Regions from separate parts of the Paenibacillus sp. FSL H3-0302 genome, predicted to be linked through region 2. Evidence: riboswitches for the same ligand, from Rfam matches in the RefSeq annotation. Region 2 holds a riboswitch; the other holds the start of a gene.
The links. A riboswitch is a leader RNA that binds a small molecule or an ion and turns the genes downstream of it on or off. The one in region 2 is predicted to bind preQ1.

Region 1 (15,206 bases), 2.3 Mb from region 2:
ATCGAAGTCTTGCCAGAAAATAATAGGCATCGTCGCAGGAGCGATCAGCTTTCCATTTATCGTCTGCACGGGTGCTTCAATACTCTGTGCATAGTCCGAAATCCATTCAGCAGTCATATGGATCTGATGTCGGACACTGTTCATTCTATAACCTCCACGAGTGTTGCCAGACCTATCCCACCGCCGATTCCCAGAGTAGCAAGCCCTCGTTGGTAAGGGACATGTTGCATTTCAGCACATAAGCGAGTCATTAACATAGCCCCGGAAGCTCCGTATGGATGGCCTATTGCTAATGCCCCCCCGCCAAGATTGACCTTTTCCTGTGGAATTTGAAGCTCGTTCAGTGATGCCAATACTTGTGAAGCAAAAGCTTCGTTAAACTCTACGATATCTAAATCGGCAACGGTAAGCTTTTGGCGTTTTAACACCTTTTGCACAGCTGGTACAGGCCCCATACCCAAATAGTTCGGATCTACACCCGCAGCTTGTGCATCCACGACCCGCAAAATAGGGGTAAGCTTAAGCTGCTGGCATTTCTCACGAGACATCATTAATAGAAGCGCTGCGCCATCATTAATAGGACAGGCATTTCCAGCAGTGACGGTACCCTTTTCTTCAAAAATTGGCGGCAGCTTTTGCAGCTTGTCCAGACTCGTATTTGCCCGAGGACATTCGTCGGTGCTCACCCACTGCCCCTCTACCTGAAGAGGTACTATCTCCTGCTGAAACCGGTCACTTTGCTGAGCATGAACCGCCTTTTGATGGCTTTTTAAGGCATATTGATCCTGCTCTTCTCGAGAAATCCCGTATTTCCTAGCTACATTCTCTGCAGCTATTCCCATATCCGGATCACCGTAAGAGCTAGGCGTAAAATGTGCACGGGTATACAGCTGTGGAACCCCCATTAACGTCTGTGGTTTAGCCATTTTCCATGGAGCACGGCTCGTACTTTCGACACCACCCGCTAAATAAATCTCACCAGCGCCGCTTTGAATCAGTCTTGCTGCTATATTAATTGCCTCTAGCCCAGATCCGCACTGACGATCCACGGTGACACCCGGAACCGAAACAGGCAGCCCCGCTTCAAGCGCAGCTACCCGGGCAATATTACCTCCTGGGCCCACAACATTCCCAATAATGACATCATCGATCAGTTCTTTAGGCAAGTTCGTTTCGGCTACAATATGCTGAATAAGCGGCGCCAGTAATGCCTCCGGCTCAAGTGTACTTAATAAGCCACCCATTCTGCCAACCGGTGTACGTTTTGCCATGACAATTACTGCTTCTATCATATCATCGCTCTTTTCACATAGTCTTTCATCGCTTGCCGGGCAATTTTCCCGCTACTTGTATAGATAAATTCATCCACGGTTAGCAGCTGCTTCGGCGCTTTGTAGCTCGCTAAATACTGGCGGCAATAATTCTTAATTTCTTCGACAGATAAATGCTGTTCTCCGCTCCACTTCACGAGGGCTATCAGCTGTTCTCCCCAGTAATCGTCAGGCACGCCAAGCACCATCACTTCATCTATTTCCGGAAGAAACTCCAGCACCCTCTCTATTTCTTCCGGATAAACGTTCAGCCCTCCGGATATGATTTTATTCTTCAAACGTCCCGCCATATATAAATAACCAGCTTCATCCTGATAAACATAGTCTTCTAAAACAAGCCATCCCTCTCTAAAAGCTGCTGCTGTCTCATTCGGCAATTGATGGTAGCCTAAAAATATCATATCACTACGCACATATAGCTGCCCAATCTCCCCAGGAGGGACTTCCCGGAACTGGTCATCACGAATGGAAATTTGCACCCCGGGATAAGGTTTGCCTACAGAGGTCGGATTATGCTCGGTCAGAACATCCAAATAACTAATATAGCTCGCTTCTGAAGAACCGTAGGATTCATAAAGCCGCGCTCCACCAAACACTTCCATGCCCCTTTTCTTGGACAACTCCGACCACTTTGCACCTGAGCTAATAATCGCATCAATCTGTATCTGCCCAGGTACAGCCTGCTGCATCATGGATTCGATCATTGTTGGTACGACGAACAGCACCACGCCCGGAATTTGCTGGCACAGCTCTAACACCTGCGTGGCACTAAATTTTTGTGTGATATGAAAGGTTGCTCCACTATATAGACTCTGCATTACGGCGAATAAGGATAGGGAATGCACAAATGGACCTGGTGCCAAAACATCCTTCATAGCGTCCAATTCAAAAGCAATATTCGAGACCTCAAAGCTTTTTAACCATGATAAATGGGTACGCATATAACCTTTGGGCAATCCGGTTGTGCCTGAAGTAAAGCCAATAAATAATAATTCATTCGTCTCATCCAACTCAGCCTCCGGCTTCAGGGCAGCCAGCCACTGATCATAGGAACCTGTTCGTTCATTTGAGAAGGTCAATGTTTGGATCATTTGATCCTTGAAGGTCAGATTCTTTGCGGCTTCCGGCTCGGCAAAAATCATTGTCGGCTGGCACTGCTCTATAATAACCTGCAGTTCATTAGCACTCCACTTGGGATCTAAGGGAATGGGAACACAGCCCGCATAAATCGCCCCCAAAAAAACCTCAACAAATTCAATACGATTCGTAGATAAAATCGCGATTTTGTCATGCCTCAGACCCTTTTGCTGTAAGCCATTCGCGATTCTCCGCATCGTTTTTACTAATGTGGCATAGGTATGACTTGCTTGGTCATGGGTTAAGGCAATGCTGTCGGGCTGCTGTGCTGCATGACGCAGTATAGGAACTACTAGATTCATCCTAGATCACACCTGTTCGTATTTTCTGTGACTACCGATTATATACATTCTCTTCAATCGGACTGCCCCGCAAGTCCAGCCCAAACTAAAGGATATGTGATAAGCGCCATCGCCGGCGCTCCTGTTAAACTAACCCGCTAGAATTGCTACGATAGCTTATTTTAGCTTTATATTATTTTTATGTACACATCTTTCATGTAACTATTAAGTCCATCTTACAACGAAAAAACAGCCAGCACGCATCGATTATGATCGGTACGCGCTGGCTGTATTGTTGTTTAGTCCTTCTTTTGAACGGATGATGGTGAACCCTCTTCAGCAAAAGTAAAGGTTCGGGCGATATATAAGATAGGTGTGCTTACTGCGGTTAGTAAGAACTTCGCTAGATAAGTCGTAAGCAAAATTTCAAGCCATACATTCCAGTCATACAAGCCCGCAAACGCAATGGTACAGAAAATAAGTGTATCCACAAAGGAGCTAATCATCGTACTACCGTTGGAACGAATCCACAGCTGACTTGAGGTGCTGTAATATTTACGAATCCAAGAGTACAACCGAACATCTAGGAACTGACTAATGAAGTAAGCTGTAAGACTACCCAAAGCTAGTCGAGGCATCAGCCCAAAAATCGTCTCCAAAGAAGACTGAGCGATATCGGTCTCCTGCGGCTTAAATACTAATACCATCTGCATAATGACTGTAGTCATAAGCAAGGTGAAGAAACCAAACCAGACCGCTTTACGTGCTTCCGCTCTTCCGTACTTCTCATTAAGTAAATCGCTGGTCATATATAAAGTGACATACATCGTATTTCCGAGTGTCATCACAATATCAAATGGCATAGCAATCGTCTTAGCTACCTGAATGTTAGCAATTACAGTAGCAATACCTACCCAGGCGTACATTCCACTTTTCCCGAACAAGCGGTAACAGAGTAGAAAAAAAGCAAAATTGACAATAACAAATAAAACTCCCCACAGCAAATTAAACATATTACTGAAATTCCTCCTAGTTTTGTTTACGCGGGATGGTTACGAACCGCGGCTTACAATATTAAATTTTCGGAACAAAACATTAATACTCTATCACAATAGCGCTTAACAATCCATAAAAATAATATTTTTATATGAAATTGGTAGTTCCATTTCTTTTTTTTCGCCAATTATCTAAAATAGTCAGCAATAATTCATTTTTTTCAGAAAAAAATGCTCTATAGGACAAAACTTTCACTATTCATCCAGAGGTTAATTCTATAGAATAGTATCAAACACCTTATTCCCGATCCATTTAGTAGAAATATGACATAACTATGGAATATATCTCGGGTCGCCAATTTCCAGCAGTTGGCATGGAGTATCTAGTGAAGACCAAAAAAGAAATGACCTCACCGTCCATAAAAAAAGGAGAGAACGATATGTTTCGTATCAAGCATTCGATCAGTCGCAAATTTACGCGTTTATTATTTGTTGTTCTGTTGCTCACGTCTCTTTTGTTAAGCACCAGCTTCTATTTTATCTCTATCAGTATCTTCAACAGCTATGTTATGCCGCAGATTAACAAAATCCTTACTGCCGCTGCTCAGGACGTATATAAGAATCTCAACGTAATGCACGCCCAGCAAACCCTAAATAAGAACGATCAGTCTGCCACCAATCTCGAGTTCTATTTTCAGGAAAAGAGGAAACAACATGGAGTGGAAACCATTTTTCTGGTCAATCTGAAGGGAAAAGAAGCTGAGATTCTATCCGCAGATCACGATGCAAAATTGCAACGGGCAGAAAGTGTCACCGTATCCTCTGCAATGCAACAAGCCTCTAAAGGAAAAACTGGACTAAGCGATACATATAGCGACGCACATGGTATACATAAAACAGCTTATATCGGTATTCCCGGAAGTACGATGGTTATCGGTGTAAGCAGTGACGTAAGCTTCATTCAAGAAAAAACAGACAGTATTCTATGGACAAGTGCCGGAATCACACTTCTGACGTTGATCATCGGCCTAACTGGTGCATGGTTCATGAGTGTGCGTATAACACGTCCAATCTCAAAACTGGCAGCTTATAGTGCCCGGCTCGCAGAGGGAGATTTCACCGAAGAATTATCAGTTAAAGGAAATGACGAAGTTGCACAGTTGTCCGTAAGCTTCCAAGCGATGACCCAACGCCTGAAAGAAATGATTGGACATGTACTGGTAACCTCTAATACTGTCGTTGCGGATTCCAACTCTTTAAAAGAACGTGTTGAGGTTCTTAATGATATGGCGGAACACTCCAGCTCATCGGTAGTAGAAATCGGCAAAGGTAGTACGACTATCGCTAGCAGTGCATCAGATAACTCGAGAGCAATGGAAGAAATCAATTTAGGCATTCAAAGTATTGCCTCAGCAGCGAATGAAGTCACGGAGCAAATCAGTGAGGCTTCCGCTGAAGCAAGTGGCGGTAATGAAATTGCTCAAAGCGCTGTGCTGCAAATGCGCCAGGTTGAACGTGCTTCCCTACAGTCGCTGGATCAATTACAAATCATGAATGAGCGTTCAGTAATGATCGGAGAAGTCGTTCACAGCATTACTGAAATTACGAAACAGATCCAAATGCTGTCGCTGAATGCTTCAATCGAAGCTGCACGCGCAGGAGAGCATGGACGCGGCTTTGCTGTTGTTGCGGGAGAAGTACGCAAGCTGTCTGAACAATCCCGTAACGCAAACGAACAGATCCGTGACTTCCTACTTGGGCTTCAAGAAGATATGAGTCGCTCCGTTACCGAGATGAACCACGTGAATTCTGAGGTTGCCTCTGGAGTCGGCAAAGTAGCAGAAGCAGGTGATGCCTTTAATCACCTCCTGATTCTTATCCAAAGCATCAATCACAGCATTCAATCCGTATCTGCGGCTACACAGCAAATCTCGGCAAGTACAGAAGAAGTCAGTGCTTCCGTCGAAGAAACTGCACAAATTACATCAAGATCGCAAGAAAGTGCGGACACACTCGCTGCTAACTCAGAGCGGCAGCGCGTCGAACTGGAAGGCCATGCAGAAACCGTTAAACATCTGTATGAGCAAGCCAAGAAACTCCAAGAAGCTGTGCAGCAATTTAAGATTTAACGCTTGTAAATTAAACCCCCCGTTCACACGAAAGTGTTGAACGGGGGTTTTTAGTTTGCGATGGCTCGCTAGCGCTTGCGGAGGTCTCGCTTAGACTTGGGGGCATGTGCTAGGCTTGCGCGGAACCTCGATTAGACTTGGCTACATGCGCTAGGCTTGCGCGAAGCTCTCACTTAGACTCGGCACGCCATTTGCCGCTGGCTTGCGCGATACTCTCGTTTAGACTCGGCGCGTCATTTGCCGTTGGCTTGCGCGATACTCTCGCTTAGACTCGGCGCGTCATTTGCTACTGGCTTGCGCGATAATCTCGCTTAGACTCGGCTACATGCGCTAGCTTGCGCGAAGCTCTCACTTAGACTCAGCACGCCATTCGCTGCTGGCTTGCGGACTCAGATGCCGCTATTACTCGAAAAACTGCCATTCGGAGGCTTTTTCGGACTCGAGAGACGCTATTGCCTCATAATCAACCCAGACTCAGCCTATTTCGCTCAAATAGCGCCTCTGGTGTCCGAAAACGCTCCAAATTAACCCTTTTATCACAAATAAGGTCTCCTGAGTCCGGAGCCAAGTTACCTACAGCAAATTACTCAAAGTTCATCCGTCGATGCTACCTACAGCAAATTACTCAAAGTTCCTCCGTGGCGCTACCTACTGCAAATTACTCAAAGTTCCTCCGTCGATGCTACTTACAGCAATAGACTCGGCTACATGCGCTAGCTTGCGCGAAGCTCTCACTTAGACTCAGCACGCCATTCGCTGCTGGCTTGCGGACTCAGATGCCGCTATTACTCGAAAAACTGCCATTCGGAGGCTTTTTCGGACTCGAGAGACGCTATTGCCTCATAATCAACCCAGACTCAGCCTATTTCGCTCAAATAGCGCCTCTGGTGTCCGAAAACGCTCCAAATTAACCCTTTTATCACAAATAAGGTCTCCTGAGTCCGGAGCCAAGTTACCTACAGCAAATTACTCAAAGTTCATCCGTGGCGCTACCAACAGCAAATTACTCAAAGTTCATCCGTGGCACTACCAACAGTAAATTACTCAAAGTTCATCCGTGGATGCTACCTACTGCAAATTACTCAAAGTTCATCCGTGGATGCTACCTACTGCAAATTACTCAAAGTTCATCCGTGGATGCTACCTACTGCAAATTACTCAAAGTTCATCCGTGGCGCTACCAACAGCAAATTACTCAAAGTTCCTACGTGGATGCTACTTACTGCAAATTACTCAAAGTTCATCCGTCGATGCTACCTACAGCAAATTACTCAAAGTTCCTCCGTGGCGCTACCTACTGCAAATTACTCAAAGTTCATCCGTGGATGCTACCTACTGCAAATTACTCAAAGTTCATCCGTCGATGCTACCTACAGCAATAGACTCGGCTACATGCGCTAGCTTGCGCGAAGCTCTCACTTAGACTCAGCACGCCATTTGCTACTGGCTTGCGGACTCAGATGCCGCTATTACTCGAAAAACTGCCATTTGGAGGCTTTTTCGGACTCGAGAGACGCTATTGCCTCATAATCAACCCAGACTCAGCCTATTTTGTTCAAATAGCGTCTCTGGTGTCCGAAAACGCTCCAAATTAACCCTTTTATCACAAATAAGGTCTCCTGAGTCCGGAGCCAAGTTACTCACTCAGTAAAAACTAGGTTACTCAGCTTTCATTCCGCTTTTATGGCTAAGCAAACCTCACTCAACCTAGTGCCGAGGTGCCCAGAGGATAACCGATACACCGATCACACAAATAACAGCTCCGACCCAGTCGTATACGTCTGGTGTCTTCTTGTCTACAAGCCATCCCCATAAGACCGCAAGTACGATAAACACCCCGCCGTAAGCCGCATACACTCTTCCGAAGGAAGGGAATTTCTGCAACGTAGGGATAATCCCATACGCTATCAGAATCAAAGACCCCACTAAACCGTACCAAAGTGGCCGTGATTCTCTCAACCATAACCATACTAAATATCCGCCACCGATCTCAGCAAGCCCAGCAATTATAAACAGCAGAATGGCAAATAACATGTCATCCCTCTTCCCTATCTATCTCATAAAAACGCAAAGGTTGCTCACAACAAATTGTACTCAAGGTTCACCCGTAGAACTCCTACAACAAACCACTCAAGGTTCTCCCATGGAGCTACCTACAGCAAATTACTCAATTACTCAAGATCCACCCTTAGAGCTACCTACAGCAAATTACTCAAGATCCACCCTTAGAGCTACCTACAGCAAACTACTAATGTTCACCCGTGGAGCTACTTACAGCAAACTACTCAATGTTCATCTGCGGAGCTACTTACAGCAAACTACTAATGTTCACCCATGGAGCTACCTACAGCAAATTACTCAAGGTTCATCCGTAGTACCACCTACACCAAATTACTCAAGATTCCCCCGTGGAGCTTACATTAAATTGTGCTGGAGCAGCAATAACACTAGCAGCAGCACAACCTCCAGCAGCTCGTTCAGCGCGCCGTACACGTCGCCGAGTAAGCCCGCCGAGCCGGCTGCTGATCCGCCGCGCAGCCGCGGTGCCGCAGGCCAAGGCCGCGATAAGCAGCAGCAGAGCTGCCGCCAGATGCAGCGGCCACGCGGCTAAGCCAGCGCCGAGCGCCAGTGGCGCAGCGGCGGCGGCCAGCGAGAGCAGCGCGGCGACTGCCAGCGCGCGCCGCTCATGCGAGGAAGCTAGGCCGGCGAAGTTCGCGGCCAGCCCCTCGTCTCCACGGGCAATGGGATAACGCACCATTGCCCGCACCATATACCAGCGGCTCCAGACCGCTGGTACCAAGAGCAGCGGCAGCTCGTAGTAGGCGAAGCCTTCGATTAGAGCTGCCAACAAAGATGCTTTAAACAGCAGGAGCAGCACGCAGGCGAGTACGCCCATCGCACCCACACGGCTGTCCTTCATAATCTCCAGGGCCCGCTCCCGTGGCCGATAGCTGAGCAGACCATCCGCGCTGTCCATCCAGCCATCAAGATGCAACCCGCCAGTGAGACCTACCCACAGCATCAGAGTGAGCACAGCTGCTGGCCAAGCAGGTAAAAGCAATCCCGTCAGGGCTGCTCCAGCAGCTACACACAGCCCAATTGCTGCGCCTACCATGGGATAGAAGATTACACTCCGGCGCAGCAGTTCAGGAGAGAATCCCGGATCACCTTTTACAGGAAATCGGGATAAGAACTGAAAGGCAGCTACGGCCGCATCCCTACGCTCCCTCATAAACGATACTCCCTGCTCTTCAGCTCAATCGGAATTCCAACAGTTACTAGAAAGACCTGTTCGCATTGCCGAGCGATCAGGGCGTTCATTCGTCCCGCCAGATCACGATACAATCGGCCAAGCGCATACTCCGGAACAATCCCGTCGCCAACCTCATTAGTGACCAGAATAAGCGTGCCTTGAAAAGAACGCACACTGTCTTCAAGCCTTGTTATTTCACTCTCAACAAGCTCTTGTCTATTTTCAAAACCTTCCACAGCCAATAATGCATTGGATAACCATAAGGTTAAACAATCTACGAGCACCGCTTTTTCACCCGATAATCGCTTTAGCAGATCTGGTAAATCATACGGTTCCTCAAGTGTCTCCCAAGCGTAACCACTTTCCATTCGTTGATGCTGATGCAAAGCAATCCGTTCCTTCATTTCGTCGTCAAAGGCCTGTCCGGTTGCTACATAGAAGGCCTGATCTGCCAGTGACTGTATCAGTTTTTCTGCAAAACCACTTTTCCCGCTACGTGCGCCTCCCGTTACAAGAATGCTCATCGTTGACCAGCTCCAGAGATGCCTGCACTTTCAAAGGTTGCCATTTCGCTCAAAATGCGGCAGATCGCCTCGATTAAATGAAGGCATAATACTCCCCCTGTTCCCTCACCCAATCGCAGACCGAGGTTAAGCAGCGGTTCAAGCCCAAGCTGCTCCAGCATTAACTTGTGTCCCCGTTCTCCTGATACATGAGACGCTATCATATAAGCGATGGATTCAGGTGCAAGGGCTTTTGCCACAAGCGCTGCCGCCCCCGAAATAAAACCATCCAAAATGATAGGTGTCCGATTAGCAGCCGCACCCAGAATCAGTCCCGCCAAGCCAGCGATTTCCAGTCCGCCAACTTTAGATAATACATCCAACGGATCTGCTGAATTCGGCTGATTTACCTTTAAGGCGCGTTCCACTACTGCAATTTTATGTAGTAAACGTTCATCATCAATTCCCGTTCCTCGTCCCACAGCTACTTCAGGGGCTATTCCTTTGAGAGCACATAGAATGGCAGCACTAGCCGTAGTATTCCCAATGCCCATTTCGCCTGTTATAAAAATCTCCGTGCCGTTCTTAACCGCTTCCTGCGCAACGCTTATCCCAACAAGAAGAGCATTCATGGCATCCTCACGACTCATCGCAGGTCCCACAGCCATATTATCCGTTCCCCGGCGCACTTTACGATCAATTAGATCGACATGACTAAGATCGCCGTTTATGCCGACATCAACAAACTGTACCTCTGCCCCAGCTTGACGTGCCAATACATTCACAGCCGCTCCACCGCTGAGAAAGTTATGGGCCATCTGTAGCGTGACTTCCTGTGGAAATGCGCTAACCCCTTCGCAGCACACCCCATGATCAGCAGCCATCACAACAACTGTTCGTTTGGTGAAACTAGGCTGCTCCGTACCCGAAATTCCAGCGAGCTTAACGGCCAGAGGTTCCAATTGTCCCAAACTGCCCGGAGGTTTGGTCAAAATGTTCAGCCGATGCTCCGCCTTGAGGATGGACTGATCATCAGCCGGAGTGATTTGTTTAATTACGTCTTGAATATCTGAAAGCATATAATTACGACCTCCTATTAAATGTATCCGTATAACCTATTCTATCTCATATTCGCAGAAAAGCCCCCATCTATGATAGAGGGGGACTTCTAGAATTACAACTTCACTTTCATAAAATCTTCGATTCTCTCCAGCGCCTCCGTCAATTTTTGTAAGGAAGCGGCATAGGAGCAGCGAATATAACCCTCTCCGCCTGCTCCAAACACATGACCCGGAACCGCAGCGACACCGACCTCCCTGAGCAGCTGCAAAGCGAAGTCTTCTGATTTCATTCCGGTGTGAGCGATGGAAGGAAAGGCATAAAATGCACCCGCAGGTTCATGGCAAGGTAGTCCTATGGATCGAAATCCACTAACCAGCAGCTTTCTCCGCTCATCGAAGCATTGCTTCATATGTTCCTTATGCTGCATTCCATTGCGCAATGATTCAATCGCAGCAATTTGACCGAGCACTGGGGCACACATCGCAGTGTATTGATGGATTTTTAGCATCGCAGCAATTAATTCTCGATCGCCACAAGCATAACCCACTCTCCAGCCAGTCATTGCAAAAGCTTTGGAGAAGCCGCTAATCACAATCGTCCTTTCCAGCATCCCGGGAAGAGAGGCGATGCTGACATGCTGACTGTCATACGTAAGCTCGGCATAAATTTCATCTGAAATGACCAGTAGGTTATTCTCTTTTACAATCTGTGCAATAGGCAGCCAATCTTCATAAGTCATTACTGCACCTGTAGGATTAGTCGGAAAATTCACCATAAGAAGCTTGGAACGCGGAGTAATCACCTTCCGTAACGCTTCAGCAGTAAGCTTAAACCCCTGCTCGGCCGATGATTCTACCTCCACCGTAACCCCCCCGTTCAAATGGGTAATCGGCGAATATGCGATATAGCTCGGAGAAGGGACGATAATTTCATCCCCAGGTGTAATGAAAGCTCGTAATGCCAAATCCACAGCCTCGCTGCTTCCCACCGTAACCATAATCTCATCGTTTGGCTCATAGCGAAGCTTGAAACTTGTGTGCAGATAAGAAGCGATCTCCTCTCTAAGCTCCAGTAACCCGGAATTTGGCGTATACATCGTTTCCCCATTATTCAAGGCCCGAATACAGGCAGCTCTTACATGCTCCGGTGTAACGAAATCCGGTTCCCCTACACCCAGCGATATAATATCCTGATTCCCCGCACTTAGGTCAAAAAAAGCCCGAATCCCCGAGGGTGCAATCTCCCGCACACGTGGAGCAATCCATTCATTATGCATGGCTGTACACCTCTTCTTTTGCACTCTTTTCCGTTAGGGAAAGGGAGATGATTTCGTCCAGCAGTCCGCTGAAGGTGTAGCCTGCCGCTTGCGCGCTTTTGGGTAAAAGACTGGCCTTCGTCATGCCTGGTAACGTATTCACCTCCAGCACATAAGGAATCCCCTCTTTAAGCAGCATATCAACCCGTGCATACACGCTACATTTTAGTGCTTTGTAACAGCTCAAGGCAGCCTCGCGTACCCGCTCATGCACCTCAGCAGGCAATTCAATGACCCGTTCATCTGCTCCGCCTTCTTCATACTTAGCACTGTAATCGAACCACTCGGCATTTGCTGAGGTTATTCCCAGAATAGGCAGCAGCTCTCCGTTTAGAATAGAACAGGTGATTTCTTGGCCTTGAATGTAGCTTTCAATCAAAATCGACTGATCACAGGCAAAAGCCTTCTGCACTGCGCACAACAGCTCCTCGCTGCTGCTCACTTTTTCCATTCCGATACTCGAGCCGCCTGAACATGGCTTCACCATAACAGGATATCCGAGCCGTTCCACCGCTTCAGCCGAATAATCCTTCATGCTGTCCCAGCATAGCCAATCTGCTGTATTGACGCCTGCGCAGCGCATAAGCTTTTTGGAGAGATCTTTATCCATGCAAATGCTGCTAGACAAAACCCCGCTGCCCGTATACGGAATCCCCATCGTCTCCAGCGTTCCCTGAACCGTACCATCCTCGCCGTAAGCTCCATGAAGTGCAAGCAGTGCGATATCGATCCCCTTTGCCTGCTCAATAAGCTCCTCACGCTTGGTGATCACAATTGGAATAATTTCATATTTATTGGGGTCTAGATTCTTCAATATTTCTCTACCGCTATTCATGGATACCTCATACTCTGAGGATACCCCGCCCATAATTACGCCTACCTTCATCTCAAGCACCTCTTTATCCCATTAGTTGTCGAGCTGTTCTGCCAATAATCTCAATCCCCTTGCGGATATCCTCATCCGTCACTCTGGAGAAACCGATCCGTATCGTATTTTGACCCTTACCGTCTGTGAAGAATATATCTCCTGCTGTAAAAATAACCCCTTGCTCATGACAGGCCGCCAACAGCGTCCTTGTATTAAAGCCCTCCGCGAAGGTTACAAAAAGATGCAGGCCACCGTCCCCTGACAGCGCCGTATAAGGAATACAATCCTTGCAGCATTGCAGGGTTAATTCATACTTTCGTTTGTATTCCGCTCTGGCTTTTTTCAAATACTTTTCTAAATGACCACCCAATAAATACTGATACAAAATGGATTGATCCAGCGTCGAGGTATGAATGGTACGGGCGCGCTTGACGCTTTCGAGGGAATTGATCAACTCCTGATCCGCCAGCACCCAACCTACACGTAGTCCCGGAAATAATACCTTGGAGAAGCTGCCGAGATAAATCACGCTGTTGCCGCTGCCTGCTGCTGCGATAAGTGGAGCCACATGTGAGCCCGAATATCGTAATTCCTCGTTAAAACCATCCTCAATCACCGGGACTTGGTAGCGATTCATCAGCTTCATTAGCCGCTGTCTTTTCTCTGGAGACATTACAATTCCGGTCGGATTATGATAAGAAGGGACGAAGTATGCACAGTCAAAAGCTTGCTGTTGCAATGCTTTCTCCAGCTCCGCCAAATCAATCCCATCACGCTCCATCGAAATCCCGGTGATCTCAAAACCGTTCAGCTTCAAATTTTTGATCGCTGTATGATGCGTCGGATTCTCACAAATGACCGAACCATTTTTTTTACTCAGAGCAGACAATACAATATCGAACCCTTCAGTAAAGCCATTGGTGATCAATATATCCTTGCCTTTCATTTCAACGCCCTTGTGCTCCATATACTGCTTCAAATAGTCTATTAAAGGCTTATACCCTTTGGCATAGCCGTAATTTAGCAGAACGTTGCCTTCCACCGACATCCGATCCATAAAGGACCGCTTCACATTATCCAGATCAAAAAGACTCTCATCAGGCGCTATGCTGGTGAAGGAGATCGTCCCCTTCTCCGCTCGAATCCCGCGCTTCATGATATCCAGTTCCTCTGCCAGCACCGCGTGATCATTGAGACGTGACTTCCAGTCCATCGTCCAGGAAGAGATCGTTTCACTGCCGGGCGGCGTAGCAGCAACATAACTTCCTTGCCCTTGCACGGCATAAGCAAAGCCATCATCCTCAAGCCCTGTATAAGCAGAGATTACGGAGTTGCGGCTAACCTTAAGCAATGTGCTGAGCTCTCGTGTGGAGGGCAGCTTTTGATTGCCTTGCAGACCGCCTTTTATGATTAAGTGCTTCATATAGTCTTTAATTTGTATATACACCGGCCGTCCGGCTATGAGCTTAAAATCCTTAAACATCTCTCAATCGCCCCCATGACTATCATGGCACAATCACTCGCTTAAAAAAAGAACCACAGCCATGGGATTTTAATCCGGCTGTGGTTCTATAAGAGGAAAAATGCCCAAAAAATCAAGTTACAGCTCTATGCTTCGATCACAAGCTCCCCTTCTCCAGCAGGAATCTCAAAACCATTTAAAAACCGGGTTAGTATCTCCTCAGTAATCGGAAATGCGGCATTGGCGTCAAAACGTTCACTCCGGATAAGCAGTCTCTGACGCAATTCATCCGGCTGAACCTTTAAGTGAATCAGTTCCCACACGCCACCATAACTCTCAATGAGCTGCTTGTAATCGTTCCGTCTCTGACGTTGCCAGAAGCTGAAATCGATAACAACATGATGTTTTGCCTGAAGCAGATTCACCAGCTCCCCCCGCAGCTTTATCTCCGACTCTTCCTTATAGGACTCATAATTGTCCTCTGGATAATCCACCCCGAAACGGCCGTGCGTGGCCCAAATATCTTCATCTATCGAAAGTCTGGCGAATCCCTCTTTTTCCAGCTTTTTAGCAAAGGTTGTTTTACCCGACCCCGCTACACCGCACATCATCACTACGCTGGAAGCAACACTCGTACGCTTTTGCTGAAGCAATTTTTCAATAACCAACTTTTCGCTCAGCATTATAAATGCATCTCCCTTCCAATTGATGGTATACTCATCGTTACAAAATACTTTCTCAAGGGATTGTGATAAGGATATGGTGAAATCAGTCCAGCAGACCTCCTAAAATGAAAAATGAAATAATTTTAGGAGGTCATAATAAATGATTTTTAACCCGATTGTCATTGATAACTGGAGTAGAAAACCC
Region 2 (15,206 bases):
ACAGCCGTAGCGCTTGCCGGCTCCTGCGTCGCGGTAAGCGGAGGTATTGGCTTCGTCGGCCTGATAGCACCACATCTGGCTCGCAGGCTGGTGGGACCCCGTCATCAGGTGTTATTACCTGCTAGTGCTTTGACAGGGGCGCTTCTTATGATTACCGCTGATACCATTGGTAGATGGGTATTGCAACCTGCCGAAGTTCCTACTGGCATTGTGGTTGCGATTATTGGCGCACCTTACTTTTTATATTTACTCGCCAAGTCGAAAGCGTAAATTAGTTCATACTTAGGAGCATAGCTCCATAAAACTTTTAAGGGAGTTGTAGATCATGTCAGAACGTTTGAATACAGAAGAATTAAGTATTGGGTATGCTGAGGCTACTATAGTTAAGGGATTGAACTTGTCTATCCCTACGGGGAAAATCACCGCACTAGTGGGCGCTAACGGCTCCGGTAAATCTACAATCCTCAAAACGATGGCCCGGATTATGAAGCCGAAGAGTGGCACCGTAATGCTGGACGGCAAATCGATCCATAACTTTTCAACTAAAGAGGTTGCTCGTCAGCTAGCGATTCTACCGCAGAACCCAACGGCTCCTGACGGTCTGACGGTATCTGAGCTGGTCAGCTACGGTCGTTTCCCTCATCAAAAAGGATTTGGCACGATGACTGCAGAGGATCGCAACATCATCTCCAACGCCATCTCTGTTACGGGCATGGAATCTTTTCATGATCGCCCTATTGACCGTCTCTCTGGTGGACAACGTCAACGCGCTTGGATCGCTATGGCGTTGGCTCAAGAAACAGATATTTTATTCCTTGACGAGCCTACAACGTTCCTAGATATGGCGCATCAGCTCGAAGTTCTTCAACTTTTGCAAAAGCTGAATGAGGAAGAAGGCCGTACCATTATCATGGTCGTGCATGATTTGAATCATGCTACTCGTTATGCGCAGCATATGGTAGCGATTAAGTCCGGTACTGTGGTTAGCGAAGGCTCACCTACTGAGGTTATGACACCAGATGTATTGCGGGAAGTGTTTGGAATTGAAGCGGATATCGTTCCGGATCCACGTACGGGTGTGCCACTGTGTCTTCCTTACGAGCTTGCTGCCTATAAAGCTGTGTAATTATCATCTAAAAACATACAACGAACAGGCTCCCGTCATTGACAAGGGAGCCTGTTCGTTGTTACAGTTGTGGTTGCCTACAATTTCATAATAACTCTTTAAAATAGATCAAGGACCATCATTTATACATGGTTAAAGGAGCATGAAAACATGAATATTGACAAAATTCAAGATGATCTAGAGCAGCTAATGACCGCAGGAATAGTGAAAAGTCATGAGAATTTAAAAGATCACGTGTACACTAAAATGGGCGGCAAAGCTGATATTTTGGCTGCACCAGCTACTTATGATGAAATTCAAAAGATCGTTACATATGCAGAACAAAATGGGATAACCCTTACGGTACTTGGGAATGGCTCCAATGTGATTATCCGTGATGGAGGGGTACGTGGAATCGTTCTGCAAACAGCAGGACTTACCGAAATGGGAATTCGCGACAATCTCTTATATGCGCAATGTGGTGCCAAAATAATTGATGTTTCCAGATATGCGCGTGATAAGGAGCTTACGGGTCTTGAGTTCGCCTGTGGCATTCCAGGAACAGTTGGTGGAGCGCTCTATATGAACGCAGGTGCTTATGGCGGTGAGATCAAAGATGTCCTGCATAGTGCACTAGCTATAAATAAGAACGGGCAATTGGTAACTCTGCAAGGAGATGAGCTGCAATGGGGATACAGAAAAAGTGTATTCGCAAGCGGTGAGTATATTGTACTTGAGGCCAAATTTGCTATGACTTCCGGTGATGTTTTAACGATCAAGGCAAAAATGGATGAACTAACTTATTTACGTGAATCGAAGCAACCGCTTGAGTATCCATCCTGTGGGAGTGTATTTAAGCGGCCTCCAGGCCGTTTTGCAGGTCAGTTAATTCAAGAGAGCGGCTTACAGGGTACAAGAATCGGCGGTGCTGAGGTATCCAAGAAGCATGCGGGATTTATTGTGAATGCAGATAATGCAACAGCCAGTGATTACATCGGGCTAATCCACCATGTAAGAGCGACTGTGAAGGATAAATTCGGTGTAGAGCTGGAAACGGAAGTGGAGATCATTGGAGAAGAATAAATGATAAGCAAAAAGAGCCCGCAGATCGCTGTGGGCTCTTTTTGCTTATCATAATCATGTTCGTTTAATCTACTGAAAGGGTGTAATTAGCTCTGTCCGTAGTTATTTCTGCCTTGCGGTCGGCTAAGTCTACGATTTGAAGACCTTCAACAGCTAAATCATAAGTGGATTGTGGCAGGGATACCAGTTCACCATCGGCGTTAAGTGTGCTGCCAAAACCTCTTAATATCAGTGCACTTCCAAGATATTCATCAATTACGTCGTCTGCACTCCGGAAATCTACGGACTCTAAATTGAAATGAACTTTATCCAAATCACGAAGTTCTTTCTTTTCAATAGCGATTGTTTCATTCAAATGATTGTTAAGCCAATCCATAAGCTGCTGTATACTTTGTTCCATAAAATGCTCCCACCCTTAGCTCGAAGATTATTATGAATAAGTTACCCTTTTCTTAGGATTTGAATCCTTTTTTTTGCCACATATTAATTAACTGTATGAATAATTCATGTGATTAAAAAAGAAATTCACGAACAAATTGGCATTGTTTTTGAACTTCATAAACTCTACATACGCAGATCTATCCGCGGTAACCTGGAGTTATTTGTTGATCTATATAAGGTAACAGTAAAGAGTAGAACTTGTCAGGAGCGGGCTACCCATGGTATAGTTCAAGACGCAATATGCTTTAAGAAGAAGTCTGCGCTAAAGTTGTGCAGGAGAGGTTCGCGAACTCCCTCTATAAAAAACTAAGAATATATTAAACAGTACAAGCGGTTGCTGTCCTTTATCCGGACGTTGCTTCCGTTTCTTCTTAGTGGAGCCAAGTTTTCGAAATCTCGTTCTTCTTTCCATTACCGGCCAAGGCCGAAGGAAAAGAGAGGGGTTTTTTGTCGTGTCAGAAGGAAGATTGAAAGAGGAAATGCAAGAAGTTACTTTGCTTGGTAATCAGGGAACACAGTACAAGTTTGGTTATGATCCAGACATTCTGGAGGTGTTTGATAACAAACATCCCGGGCGTGATTATTTTGTTAAATTCAACTGCCCTGAGTTCACTAGCTTGTGTCCTGTAACGGGTCAGCCGGATTTTGCCACGCTGTATATTTCGTATATTCCTGAACAAAAAATGGTGGAGTCCAAATCATTAAAGCTGTATCTGTTTAGCTTCCGCAACCATGGTGATTTTCATGAGGACTGTGTCAACATTATTATGAATGATCTGATCTCACTGATGGATCCGCGTTACATTGAGGTATGGGGCAAGTTCACTCCGCGCGGAGGCATTTCAATTGATCCTTATTGCAACTATGGAAGACCGGGTACGAAGTATGAGGCGATGGCGGAACACCGCTTAATCAATCACGACCTCTATCCAGAAAAAGTGGACAACCGCTAAATTCCAACTTGTGATAAGGAGAGATTCATATGAACAAAAAAGCACTCGTCGTATTCAGCGGCGGACAAGATAGCACCACTTGCCTGGTTTGGGCATTGCAGCAGTATGAGGAAGTGCAGGTAGTTACTTTCAACTATAATCAACGTCATGCGGCTGAAATCGAAGTTGCAACAGAGATAGCAGCTAAGTTTAATGTAAAACAGCATATTCTTGATCTGGGGCTGCTCAATCAGCTGGCACCCAATGCACTTACCCGTCAGGATATAGATATCGTGGCTGGTGAAGGAGATGAGCTTCCAAGTACTTTCGTTGATGGACGGAATTTGTTGTTTTTATCTTTTGCCGCAATATTAGCTAAACAACTGGGGTACTCCCATATCGTCACTGGGGTTTGCCAAACGGACTTTAGCGGTTATCCGGACTGCCGTGATGTTTTTGTGAAATCATTGAATGTTACGTTGAACTTATCTATGGACTATGAGTTTGCGATCCACACTCCCCTAATGTGGCTGGATAAAAAAGAAACGTGGAAAATGGCCGATGAACTGGGGTATTTTGATTATGTTCGCGAACACACACTGACCTGTTACAACGGTATTATTGGCAGTGGCTGCGGTACTTGTCCAGCCTGTCTATTGCGTCAGCGTGGTCTTGAGCAATATGAGGCGGAGAGAATGGAGGCCGGTTCTTAATGCTTAACGAGGTTTCAGTCTGCAAAATATTTACGTTCGATGCGGCACACCAGTTAGTGGGACACAAAGGGAAATGCAGCAACCTGCACGGACATACTTATAAGCTCGAAGTAGTGCTTAAGGGCAAACCTATGGCCGCGGAAGGCCACTCGGATGAAGGTTTCGTCATTGATTTCAGCGATATCAAAATGACAGTACAACAAAGCCTTGTAGATCGTTTAGATCACGCTTTTCTTGCCATGGGAAATGAACCTGTGTTAGAGACGTTAACGAATACGGGCTCCAAAGTAGCCTTATTGTCTTTCCGCACCACAGTAGAGAATATGTCTTCATATATTGCCTACAAGCTTAAGCAAGCAGGGTTGCCTTTGTACTCGGTAAAGCTATGGGAGACTCCAACCTCTTGGGCAGAGGTGCTGGCTGAAGATGTTCCGGATGAAGGGCCATCCTACCGTTTGTATGGAGGCTGTGACTGTGAGTAAGATTCCTGTCATTGAAATGTTCGGTCCAACTATTCAAGGCGAAGGTGCGGTAATTGGAGTGAAGACAATGTTTGTCCGCACCTATGGCTGCGATTATCGTTGCGGCTGGTGTGACTCCGCTTTTACTTGGGATGGTACGGCTAAGAATAAGGTTCGCATGATGGAAGCAGAAGAAATCATAAATGAATTATTGGCATTAGCTGGAGATAATTTCGACTGTGTTACGATTTCAGGCGGTAATCCTGCCTTGATTGGTGAAGGAATGGGTACCTTCATCAAACTGCTTCATGAGCGTGGAATAAAAGCAGCGATAGAAACTCAGGGGAGTAAATGGCAGGATTGGTTCAATGACGTGGATGTGCTGACAATCAGTCCTAAACCCCCAAGCTCAGGAATGACAACGAATTGGGAAATGCTAGATAACATCATGAGTAAGATGGAGAAACTGGGTCGTTCTACGCATAGCTTGAAGGTCGTAGTGTTTGATGATAAGGATTTTGATTATGCGAAAAACGTTCACCAGCGATATCCGAATGTGCAGCTCTTTCTGCAGCCTGGTAATGATGATGTCACGGAAGAGGGCAACATTTCTGCTCGACTTCTGGGAAGGCTGGAGTGGTTGTTTAATAAAGTAATCGTGGATTCGGATATGAACAAGGTTCGTGTACTTCCACAGCTGCATGCATTGATCTGGCATAATAAGCGTGGCAAATAAATGATTGATGAAATCGTCCGGGTATCTGCTTACAGATACTCGGTTTTTAGTTTTAACATTTGTAACTTCTAGCAGGTAGATAGTCTGTCCCAGTTTCTGGTATGATTTTGAAAAAAGCTCTTGGAGGTTATTCATTTGGAACAATCAACAGCATTATTAATTATCGATGTTCAAGAAGCCATGTTCTCCTATGATCTAAAGCTGTACGATGAAGAGGGTGTGATGGAAAGGATTGTCTCCCTTCAGCAAAAAGCTCGATTAGCAGGTACTCCTATTGTGTATATTCAACATACCGAAGATGAGGAGTACACAAAAGGTACACCCACTTGGCAGATCAGTCACCGCATCACACCGCAGGAAGGCGAAGTTATCGTTGAGAAGCCTACTTGGGATGCTTTTCACCGAACGGAACTGCAAGATGAACTCCAAAAGCTCGGGATCACGGATCTGGTGATCTGTGGGATGCAAAGTGAATTCTGTCTGGATACGACAATAAGACGCGCATACAGCATGGGATATAAAAGTGTACTGGTCTCAGACGCTCATAGCACCTTTGATAATGGGGTTCTGAGTAGTAGGGAGATCGTTAAGCATCATAATGCGATAATTGGAGGTAGATTCGCCCAGTTACGAGCTGAAAGCGAGGTTCAGTTCTAGATGAATACACCCCAGGCTGCCATGAAGCCTATTCAGCGTTCTCGCCTTAGATTGTTTGCTGGCAAACGATATTTTATTTGGAAAAGATATTTGAAATGGTGCACTGGACGAAGCAAAATAGCGAGGCAGCGTACGGATGAAACATTATCTTATGCAGCTATGACTCATGCTACCCCGTTATTAAGAAGTCTTCGGAATGTAGATATGGTGCTTCAATACAATAAAATAACTAACTTACGGCTGGCAATTGCGAAGCTGGATGGACTTGTTGTGCACCCGGGGGAGACTTTTTCCTACTGGAGAAGTATTGGTAAGCCCACTAAGCGAAAAGGGTATCTGCAGGGTATGGTGCTGCATTATGGTGGTTTTCATTCCGGGGTTGGAGGAGGCTTATGCCAGTTGTCTAATCTGATCTATTGGATGGCACTGCATACGCCACTTACCGTTATGGAACGGCATCGTCATAGTTATGATGTATTTCCAGATGAACAACGTACGCAACCTTTTGGAAGCGGGGCGACTTGTTCTTATAACTATTTGGATCTTCAATTAAAAAATAACACCGCTCAAACGTATCAACTAAAGCTCTGGCTGGACGATAGCCATTTACACGGGGAGTGGAGATGCAATGAGCAGGCGTTTTATGATTATGAAGTATACGAAAGTGATCATAGGATTAGTCTAGAGCCTTGGGGCGGATATATACGCAGTAACAAGATCAGTCGAAAAGTATATACACGCTCTGGAGATCTAATTGGAGATGAAGCTGTAACTGATAATTACGCACTAATGATGTATTCTCCGCTTCTTCATGGATAAGAGGTTAGGGCTTAGGGATATAACATAGAAAGGCATGAAAATTATATCTCTAGACCATCTCCAAAGGAGCGGATTAACAGCATGAAAGCACTAACCTACCAAGGGAAGAAAAAAGTGAAAGTTAAAGAAGTAGCTGATCCGAAGCTTGAGAAAAAAGATGACATCCTCGTTCGGATTACCACTACGGCGATTTGTGGCTCGGATCTGCACATTTATAACGGGGAAATTCCAGGTATGCATGATGATTATGTTATTGGTCATGAGCCAATGGGGATTGTTGAGGAAGTGGGACCTGACGTAACTAAAGTCAAAAAAGGTGACCGAGTCATCATCCCCTTTAATGTCGCCTGTGGGCAGTGTTTTTTCTGCCAGCATGAGATGGAGAGCCAATGCGACAATGCTAATGACGCCAAGGACACAGGCGGTTATCTTGGTTATTCCGATACTTATGGCGGTTTTGCAGGCGGACAAGCTGAATTGCTGCGGGTACCTTATGGTAATTTTGGTCCTTTTGTCGTTCCGGAGGATGCAGAAATGGAAGATGAGCGGCTTCTTTTCTTATCGGATATCGTTCCTACTGCTTGGTGGGGAGTAGAAAGCGCGGGAGTGAAGCCGGGAGATACAGTCATTGTTCTCGGCTGCGGGCCCGTTGGACTGCTAACTCAAAAGTTTGCTTGGATCAAAGGTGCCTCTAGAGTCATTGCTGTTGACCATATCGGCTACCGATTGCAACATGCGAAGCTGACCAATAATGTTGAAGTTTATAATTTCGAAGAGATCAAGGACATTGGGGCTCATTTGAAGGAGATCACTCGTGGGGGCGCAGATGTGGTTATTGACTGTGTAGGTTTAGATGCCAAAATATCTGCTTTGGAGAAAGTGGAAACCACTCTGAAGCTACAGGGAGGCTCACTCAGTGCATTTAGAATGGCCTCGGATATCGTACGTAAATTCGGAACTATTCAGCTTGTGGGAGTTTATGGGCTTAATTACAATATGTTCCCTTTGGGTCATCTATTTGAACGCAACATTACTTTAAAAATGGGACAAGCGCCGGTGATTCACTATATGCCGTTGCTGTATAAGATGATTAAAGAAAATAAATTTGATCCTACAGATATCATTACGCATCGCCTGCCAATTAGTAAAGCGGAGCATGGCTATGACGTTTTTAGTGAGAAAAAAGAGGATTGCATCAAGGTTGTTCTGAAGCCGTAGCCTTTTAAGAAGCATGAGCTTTCGTCAGAAATGACATTGCTTGTGCTTTTTTTAGTGAAATCTTATGAAAATAGATGCATTTTTTCACGGTCTGCGTTAAATTAACATAAGTGACTTAAGATATTGAAAGGACGCGTAACATGTGAAACTTAAAAAACCGCCACTTCCGATTCCACTATTAATGTTGATAGGGATTGTGGCCATCTCTTTTTCCGCCATTTTTATTAAATGGTCTGATGCACCTGCATCTATACAAGGCATGTACAGATTATTATTTACCTCACTGCTGATGCTGCCTTTTGCAAGACCCTATAGTGGAGCTGCTTTTGCTCTTCGTAAAAAAGACTGGCTAATGCTCATCCTCTCAGGCGCAATGCTTGCGCTGCACTTTTTGCTATGGATGGGATCATTAAAGTATACTTCGGTAGCTAGTTCAACAATGATCATGGCCCTGGAGCCTGTATTCATTATGCTGGGTGTTTATTTTTTGTATAAGGAAAAGACAGCTCTGTCCGCTATTCTAGGGCTTGGCATTGCGATTGGCGGTGTCGTGTTTATCGGCTGGGGTGATATTGGAATCTCTGCAGATAATCTAAAAGGTGATCTATTATCGGTCGGAGGCACTGTCGCGGTAGCTGTACATATGCTGATCGGTCAAAAGCTTGTGGTGCGCATGCCCTCTTATTTATATAGCTTGATTGTCTTCTTATCAGCCGCTGGCGTGTTTGCCGTATACAATCTGTTCATGGGGATTTCCTTTTTTAATTATCCGGCCAAGGAATGGGGAATCTTTGTATTGTTAGCAGTGGTGCCAACGGTGTTTGGCCATATTTTGTTTAATTGGTTACTACAATATGTATCCGCGACTACGGTTTCAATGAACATTTTAGGAGAACCAGTGGGTGCCAGTATCTTAGCGTATTTACTCTTGGGTGAACAGCTAACAACCTTACAATGGGCAGGTGGGCTGCTCGTTATGATTGGCCTCGCAGTATATTTGTACGCGGGAAGAAGGAAAACTATCCGGATGGCTGATGCCATTCAGAATGCTTCATAACAGATATTTTACACATAAAGGGGTAGCAATGGATGGAAGAGCAGAATCAATATTCAAATAATCAGGCAGAAAAAAACGCTGTGCCAACAAGCGAAGAGCTTTGGAACGAAGATACTTATACCGCTTGGGTAACTCGGTTTGGTACACCGTCAGAAGCAGCTGCAAAATTAATAAAGGAACCAAGTGCAAAGCTTCACCCGCTCCTTTCTTTTTTTGGAGAGGTGAAGAGTAAGAAAATGATGAATTTAATGGGCTCAAACGGGATGAAGGCCGTGGCACTCTCATTACTAGGTGCGGAAGTAACGGTTGCTGACTTCTCGGAAGCCAATGCGCGATATGCGGCTGATCTTGCCCAAGAAGCAGGGGTACCACTAACCTATATCGTCTCAGATATTCTTAAGCTGCCAGAAGACGTCCTTGATGGTTCATATGACATCGTCTTTGCAGAGTTAGGCATTGTTCATTACTTTACCAACCTTACACTATTCATGGAAACAGCTCGCCGATTGCTATCTCCTGGAGGCGTATTTGTACTCCGCGATTTTCATCCGGTAACGACCAAGCTTATTTCCTCGAAGGGATCTACTGCGAAGGTACGCAAACACAAAGTAAACGGAGATTATTTTGACTCATCATTGGAAGAGAAGAAGGTATCCTATTCCAAGTATTTGCCTTCCACAGGTAAACCAGCAGGTGAACAAGAGCATAGTGTTGTGTATTGGCGCCGCTGGACACTCGGAGAAATTGTAACCGCAGCAGCTAATAGCGGACTAGTGATCCGCCAATTAGTAGAAGAACCTAATCTATCTTCCGACGTGTATGATAAGGGAATTCCTAAGACCTTCACATTGGTGGCTGGAAATGGCGCAAGCCTTTAGGAGGGTTCGCTGACATGTGATTTTTAGGGTATAACATTTGTGCTGAACTGAGGTGCTCTCGGTTCAGCTTTTTTTGTATGTAAAACATAAAATTTTAAACTTTTTTACGGAGATTATTCCATTACAATGGCAACTTATAGGGAATACAATGATTTTACATTCCGGATTGAAAGCGATTACTTTAAGGGTTAAGGCATTCTCAAAGAATTTGAGGTGGATATCAAAATGAACGAAGTGTTGCTTCGTATGGAGGGAATCAACAAGTTTTTCCCAGGTGTTCATGCTTTGAATGAATGTCAATTTGAGCTGAAGCGTGGGGAAGTTCATGCGTTAGTAGGAGAAAATGGCGCTGGCAAGTCTACCCTTATGAAGATTGCGACAGGTGTCTATTCCAAGGATGCTGGTCAAATGTGGTACAAGGGAAATGAAGTGGAGATTGTTAATACCCGTGAAGCACAGGAGCTTGGAATTAGTATCATCCATCAGGAATTGAATTTAATGCCTCATCTTACGGTCGCCCAGAACATTTACATTGGACGAGAGCCGCGAAAAGGTCTGAAATGGTTCGTTGATGATGTGGAGATGAACCGAAAAGTTCAGGTACTGTTTGATCAAATGAATCTGAAGCTGGATCCCAGAGTTTTGGTATCAGACCTGACCGTTGCTAATCAGCAAATGGTTGAAATCGCTAAAGCCTTGTCTTTCCAAGCCGAGGTATTGATCATGGATGAACCAACCGCCGCGTTAACAGATACAGAAATTAACGAGTTATTTCGAATGATTGAGCAGCTACGAGATAAAGGTGTGGGAATTATTTATATCTCTCACCGCATGGATGAATTGAAGCGAATTACAGACCGCATTACAGTAATGCGTGATGGTTGTTATGTAGATACCGTTCGTACCGATTCAATAACGATTGATCAGATCATCAGCATGATGGTTGGACGTGAATTATATCAAACGTCGAAACCAACGATTGCGAAACAGACTCAGCAAGTTGTCTTAGAAGTTCGGAAGCTTTCTAGAGGGCATGCGTTCAAGGATATTAGCTTTCATCTGTATAAAGGTGAGATTTTGGGCTTCGCTGGTTTAATGGGAGCTGGACGTACCGAGGTTGTACGTGCCGTATTTGGTGCCGATCCCATCGATGAGGGTGAAATTATGCTCCATGGAAAATCGGTTCGGATACGTCAGCCACATCAAGCGGTACAGCATGGTATTGGGTATTTGTCCGAAGACCGCAAACGTTTCGGATTGCTTGTGGATATGGATATCAGCATGAATAATGCGATTGCCTCCTTTTATAAATTCCGTAATTCATTTGGCTGGATGAAGGAGCGGGAGATGCGAAGCTCAGCGGAGCAGCATGTTGAAGCGCTAGCCACCAAAACTCCAAGTGTAGGTCAAAAGGTTAAGTTTCTGTCCGGAGGTAATCAACAGAAAGTGGTCATCGGCAAGTGGTTGACTAGAGACTGTGATGTACTCATCTTCGATGAGCCCACACGAGGTATTGATGTAGGCGCGAAAAGTGAAATTTATAAGCTGCTGGATCAGCTTGCGAGCGAAGGGAAGGCGATCATTATCATTTCTTCAGATCTTCCTGAGATTCTAAGAATGAGCCACCGGATTATCATTATGAGTGAAGGGCGTATAACAGGAGAACTCCCCGCAGAAGAAGCATCGCAGGAGGCGATTATGAAATATGCGACGAAACGTTCATAACTGTTCAAGAGTTAACCGGAGGTGTCAGGACTATGAAGATCGCGGATAAAGAGATTAGTCAGCCAGCGGGTATGAAGCAAACGGGAGGGCAATCCGGATTCAAACAAAAATTATTGGCATTTGCCAGTCTGATCATATTGGTCATCGTATTTTCTTTATCCTCCAGCAACTTTTTTCAATTCTCAAATCTTGTCGGAATTCTAGTTTCTACAGCTGTAATCGGAGTATTAGCGCTTGGAGCTACCTTTGTTATTATTACGGGCGGCATCGACCTTGCTCTCGGTACTGTAATGACTTTCTCATCTGTTATGGTTGGAGTCATTATTACCTTCTGGGGTCTGCCCGTCCCGTTAGGCATTGTAGGTGGGATTCTGGCTGGAGCACTGTGCGGCTTTATCAGCGGTTTGATGGTGGCGAAGATGAACATTCCACCCTTCATCGCCACTCTGGCGATTATGATGGTGACCAAAGGCTTGTCGCTTGTCATCACCGGAGCCAAACCTATTTATTTCAACGATGATCCGATCTTCGCCAAGATCGCCATGGGTAAAATGATCCCTGGTATACCCAACACCATCGTTATCTTCTTATTACTCGGTATGATCGCAAGCATAATCTTGTCTAAGACGATTATTGGGCGTTACAACTTCGCGCTTGGCAGTAATGAAGAAGCTACTCGCTTATCAGGTGTGAACACAGTCAAATGGAAGATTATTATCTATTCCATTACAGGGATTTTTAGTGGAATCGCAGGTATTCTGATGGCATCACGTTTGAATTCAGCTCAGCCATCACTGGGCACTGGCTATGAACTAGAGGCTATTGCGGCAGTGGTCATTGGCGGAACTTCCTTAAGTGGAGGTGTAGGTTCTATTCTAGGCACGATTATTGGCGCACTGATTATGAGTGTGCTGACGAATGGCTTGCAGATTATGTCCGTGGCTCAGGAATGGCGGACGGTCATTGTCGGTGTTGTAATCATTATTGCGGTTTACGCTGATATTCTACGCCGCCGTAAGCAATAAACTTGGTATGATCTCCATCCGGAGTGATATACAAAGCAAATGACGAGGGGGAAGATTCAAATGAAACTGCGTCGTAGAGGGTTTATCATGCTTGCCTGTCTATTATTAGTCACTACATTGCTGAGTGCATGTAACAACAATGATAGTAACAAGAGTGCATCCGGTTCAGACAAACCATACATTCCAGTCATATCAAAAGGGTTCCAGCATCAATTCTGGCAAGCGGTGAAGCAAGGAGCGGAGAAAGCTGCTAAGGAATTTGATGTTGAGATTACCTTCGAAGGTCCAGAAAATGAGAGTCAGGTGGATAAACAAATTGAGATGCTGCAAACCGCTCTCGACAAGAAGCCAGCTGCAATTGCGCTTGCTGCACTGGACAGCAAAGCTGCGATTCCTTATCTAGAAAAGGCAAAGGAAAATAAGATTCCGGTCATCGGCTTTGACTCTGGTGTAGACAGTGATATCCCTGTAGCAACAGCAGCGACTAACAATAAAGCAGCAGCTGCTTTGGCCGCAGATAAAATGGCTGAACTGATTGGCAAGAAAGGTAAAGTGGGCCTTGTCATACATGACCAAACGAGCAGCACGGGGCAACAGCGTCGCGATGGCTTCTTGGAACAAATGAAAGCAAAATATCCGGATATTCAAGTGTTAGAGCCGCAATATGGAGGTGGAGATCAGTTAAAGTCCACAGACCTTGCGAAAGCGATGATGCAGGCAAATCCGGATCTGAAAGGAATCTATGGCTCTAATGAAGGCTCTGCTGTAGGTGTGGCTAATGCAGTTAATGAATTGCAAATGAATGGTAAGATCGTAGTCGTCGGCTTTGATTCTGGCAAGCAGTTGATGGATGCTATCCGCAGTGGTGTTGTGGCTGGTGCTGTTACACAAGACCCCATTGGTATTGGCTATCAAGCTGTGAAGGCAGCTGTGCAAGCGATTAAAGGGGAAGCGGTTGAAAAGAACATCGACACGGGGTTCCACTGGTATGATAAAAACAATATGGATTCCGATGAGATCAAACCTCTACTATACGAATAGAGTTTAATGATAGAGGTTGCCTCCCGCAGGCGGCCTCTATTATGCTTATGCTGATAAGTTCAAAGTTGTGGAGGTGTTGGATGTATAAGATAATTCTGGTTGATGATGAAGATGAGGTTCGTGAAGGGATCAAACAAAAGATCTCATGGAGTAAATATGGGTTTGAGCTGGTTGGTGATTTTGATAATGGCAGAGATGCACTGGAAGCAATCGAGCAGCATCGTCCTGACGTAATTATTACTGATATTTGTATGCCTTTTATGGATGGACTGGGATTGGCCAGAGCTGTGATGGATAGGTACCGGGATATGAAGGTCATTATCGTCACTGGATATGAAGACTTCGAATATGCGAAGCAGGCCATAACACTGAAGGTGACTGAGTACTTATTAAAACCGATTAATGCACGTGAGTTTGCTGAATTTCTAAGTAAGATGAAGCAGGATTTAGATGAAGAGCATCTACAAAAAGCGAATTTAGTTAAGCTTCGTATGCAACTTAATCAGAGTCTTCCATTGCTGCGGGAACGATTCTTGGAGCAGCTGGTAACTACTCGAATGAAAAGCGAAGAAATCGAGAATAAATTGAGTTATTTTCATATTCCGTTGCAGGGTCAAGTGTACCTTGCGCTCGTTATAGATATAGAATTGGAGAAACGAAGCCAGGACCTAGCTTTTGATGCAGAGCTACTGCGTTTCGGTGCCTTTAACATTGTTCAAGAGCAGCTGGAGAAAGAGCAAGAGGGAGTGGTATTCCAGACGAGAGATGGAAAAATCGCTGCGATATTATCCGGCAATTTAGAGACGGTAGAAGTAGCAACGCAGCATCTTGCAGAGCAAGTCCAGGGTAGCTTAAATAAATATTTGAAGCTGTCATCCACCATAGGCATCGGTAGAAAATATAATACTTTGCAACAAATTCCACAATCCTTCCAAGAAGCGATCTCCTCCATAGAATATCGTTACCTTTTAGGCATAGATAAAGTTATCTCCATACAGGATCTTGAGTTTGGGAAGGGATTGGATCAGGCGCATTTCACCTCATGGGAAAAGCAATTTATATCCGCTTTAAAGACAGGTAAAGCTTCTGCTGTATCGGAAATTCTGTTGAAGTGGTTTCAGGAGCTTAAAAGTAATACCTCCTCTATAGAAGGCTGCCGTAGCAGCATCTATCAGCTGCTGGTTTCTTTGATGAACTATGTGGTCGACATCGGCTTCCCAAATACAGTAGTTGTTTCGCATAATATGTTTGCAGAGGTTGCTACGCTTAAGACGTTAGATGAAGCAAGGCATTATCTGGAGAGGACTTGCCATGC

Region 1: another riboswitch for preQ1. It lies ahead of MHH50_RS06365 (queuosine precursor transporter); the one in region 2 lies ahead of queF (preQ(1) synthase).

What each region holds. Positions count from the first base shown of each region.
Region 1 is NZ_CP150284.1:1,426,918-1,442,123, reverse strand. Features, by position in the region: gene MHH50_RS06380 (MaoC family dehydratase N-terminal domain-containing protein) at 1-144, opposite strand, end outside; gene MHH50_RS06375 (thiolase family protein) at 141-1,292, opposite strand; gene MHH50_RS06370 (AMP-binding protein) at 1,289-2,770, opposite strand; gene MHH50_RS06365 (queuosine precursor transporter) at 3,049-3,762, opposite strand; PreQ1 riboswitch class I at 3,773-3,818, opposite strand; gene MHH50_RS06360 (methyl-accepting chemotaxis protein) at 4,185-5,873, shown strand; gene MHH50_RS06355 (YnfA family protein) at 7,581-7,907, opposite strand; partial or broken gene cobS (adenosylcobinamide-GDP ribazoletransferase) at 8,289-9,105, opposite strand; gene cobU (bifunctional adenosylcobinamide kinase/adenosylcobinamide-phosphate guanylyltransferase) at 9,102-9,650, opposite strand; gene cobT (nicotinate-nucleotide--dimethylbenzimidazole phosphoribosyltransferase) at 9,647-10,708, opposite strand; gene MHH50_RS06335 (aminotransferase class I/II-fold pyridoxal phosphate-dependent enzyme) at 10,804-11,967, opposite strand; gene MHH50_RS06330 (D-alanine--D-alanine ligase) at 11,960-12,892, opposite strand; gene MHH50_RS06325 (PLP-dependent aminotransferase family protein) at 12,906-14,357, opposite strand; gene MHH50_RS06320 (ATP-binding protein) at 14,483-15,019, opposite strand; gene catA (type A chloramphenicol O-acetyltransferase) at 15,162-15,206, shown strand, end outside.
Region 2 is NZ_CP150284.1:3,726,025-3,741,230, reverse strand. Features, by position in the region: gene MHH50_RS16535 (iron ABC transporter permease) at 1-270, shown strand, start outside; gene MHH50_RS16530 (ABC transporter ATP-binding protein) at 326-1,126, shown strand; gene murB (UDP-N-acetylmuramate dehydrogenase) at 1,277-2,188, shown strand; gene MHH50_RS16520 (hypothetical protein) at 2,253-2,588, opposite strand; PreQ1 riboswitch class I at 2,902-2,945, shown strand; gene queF (preQ(1) synthase) at 3,109-3,582, shown strand; gene queC (7-cyano-7-deazaguanine synthase QueC) at 3,612-4,274, shown strand; gene MHH50_RS16505 (6-carboxytetrahydropterin synthase) at 4,274-4,756, shown strand; gene queE (7-carboxy-7-deazaguanine synthase QueE) at 4,749-5,471, shown strand; gene MHH50_RS16495 (cysteine hydrolase family protein) at 5,607-6,128, shown strand; gene MHH50_RS16490 (VanW family protein) at 6,129-6,947, shown strand; gene MHH50_RS16485 (zinc-dependent alcohol dehydrogenase) at 7,029-8,165, shown strand; gene MHH50_RS16480 (DMT family transporter) at 8,308-9,222, shown strand; gene MHH50_RS16475 (class I SAM-dependent methyltransferase) at 9,255-10,100, shown strand; gene MHH50_RS16470 (sugar ABC transporter ATP-binding protein) at 10,326-11,825, shown strand; gene MHH50_RS16465 (ABC transporter permease) at 11,897-12,850, shown strand; gene MHH50_RS16460 (ABC transporter substrate-binding protein) at 12,911-13,891, shown strand; gene MHH50_RS16455 (response regulator) at 13,972-15,206, shown strand, end outside.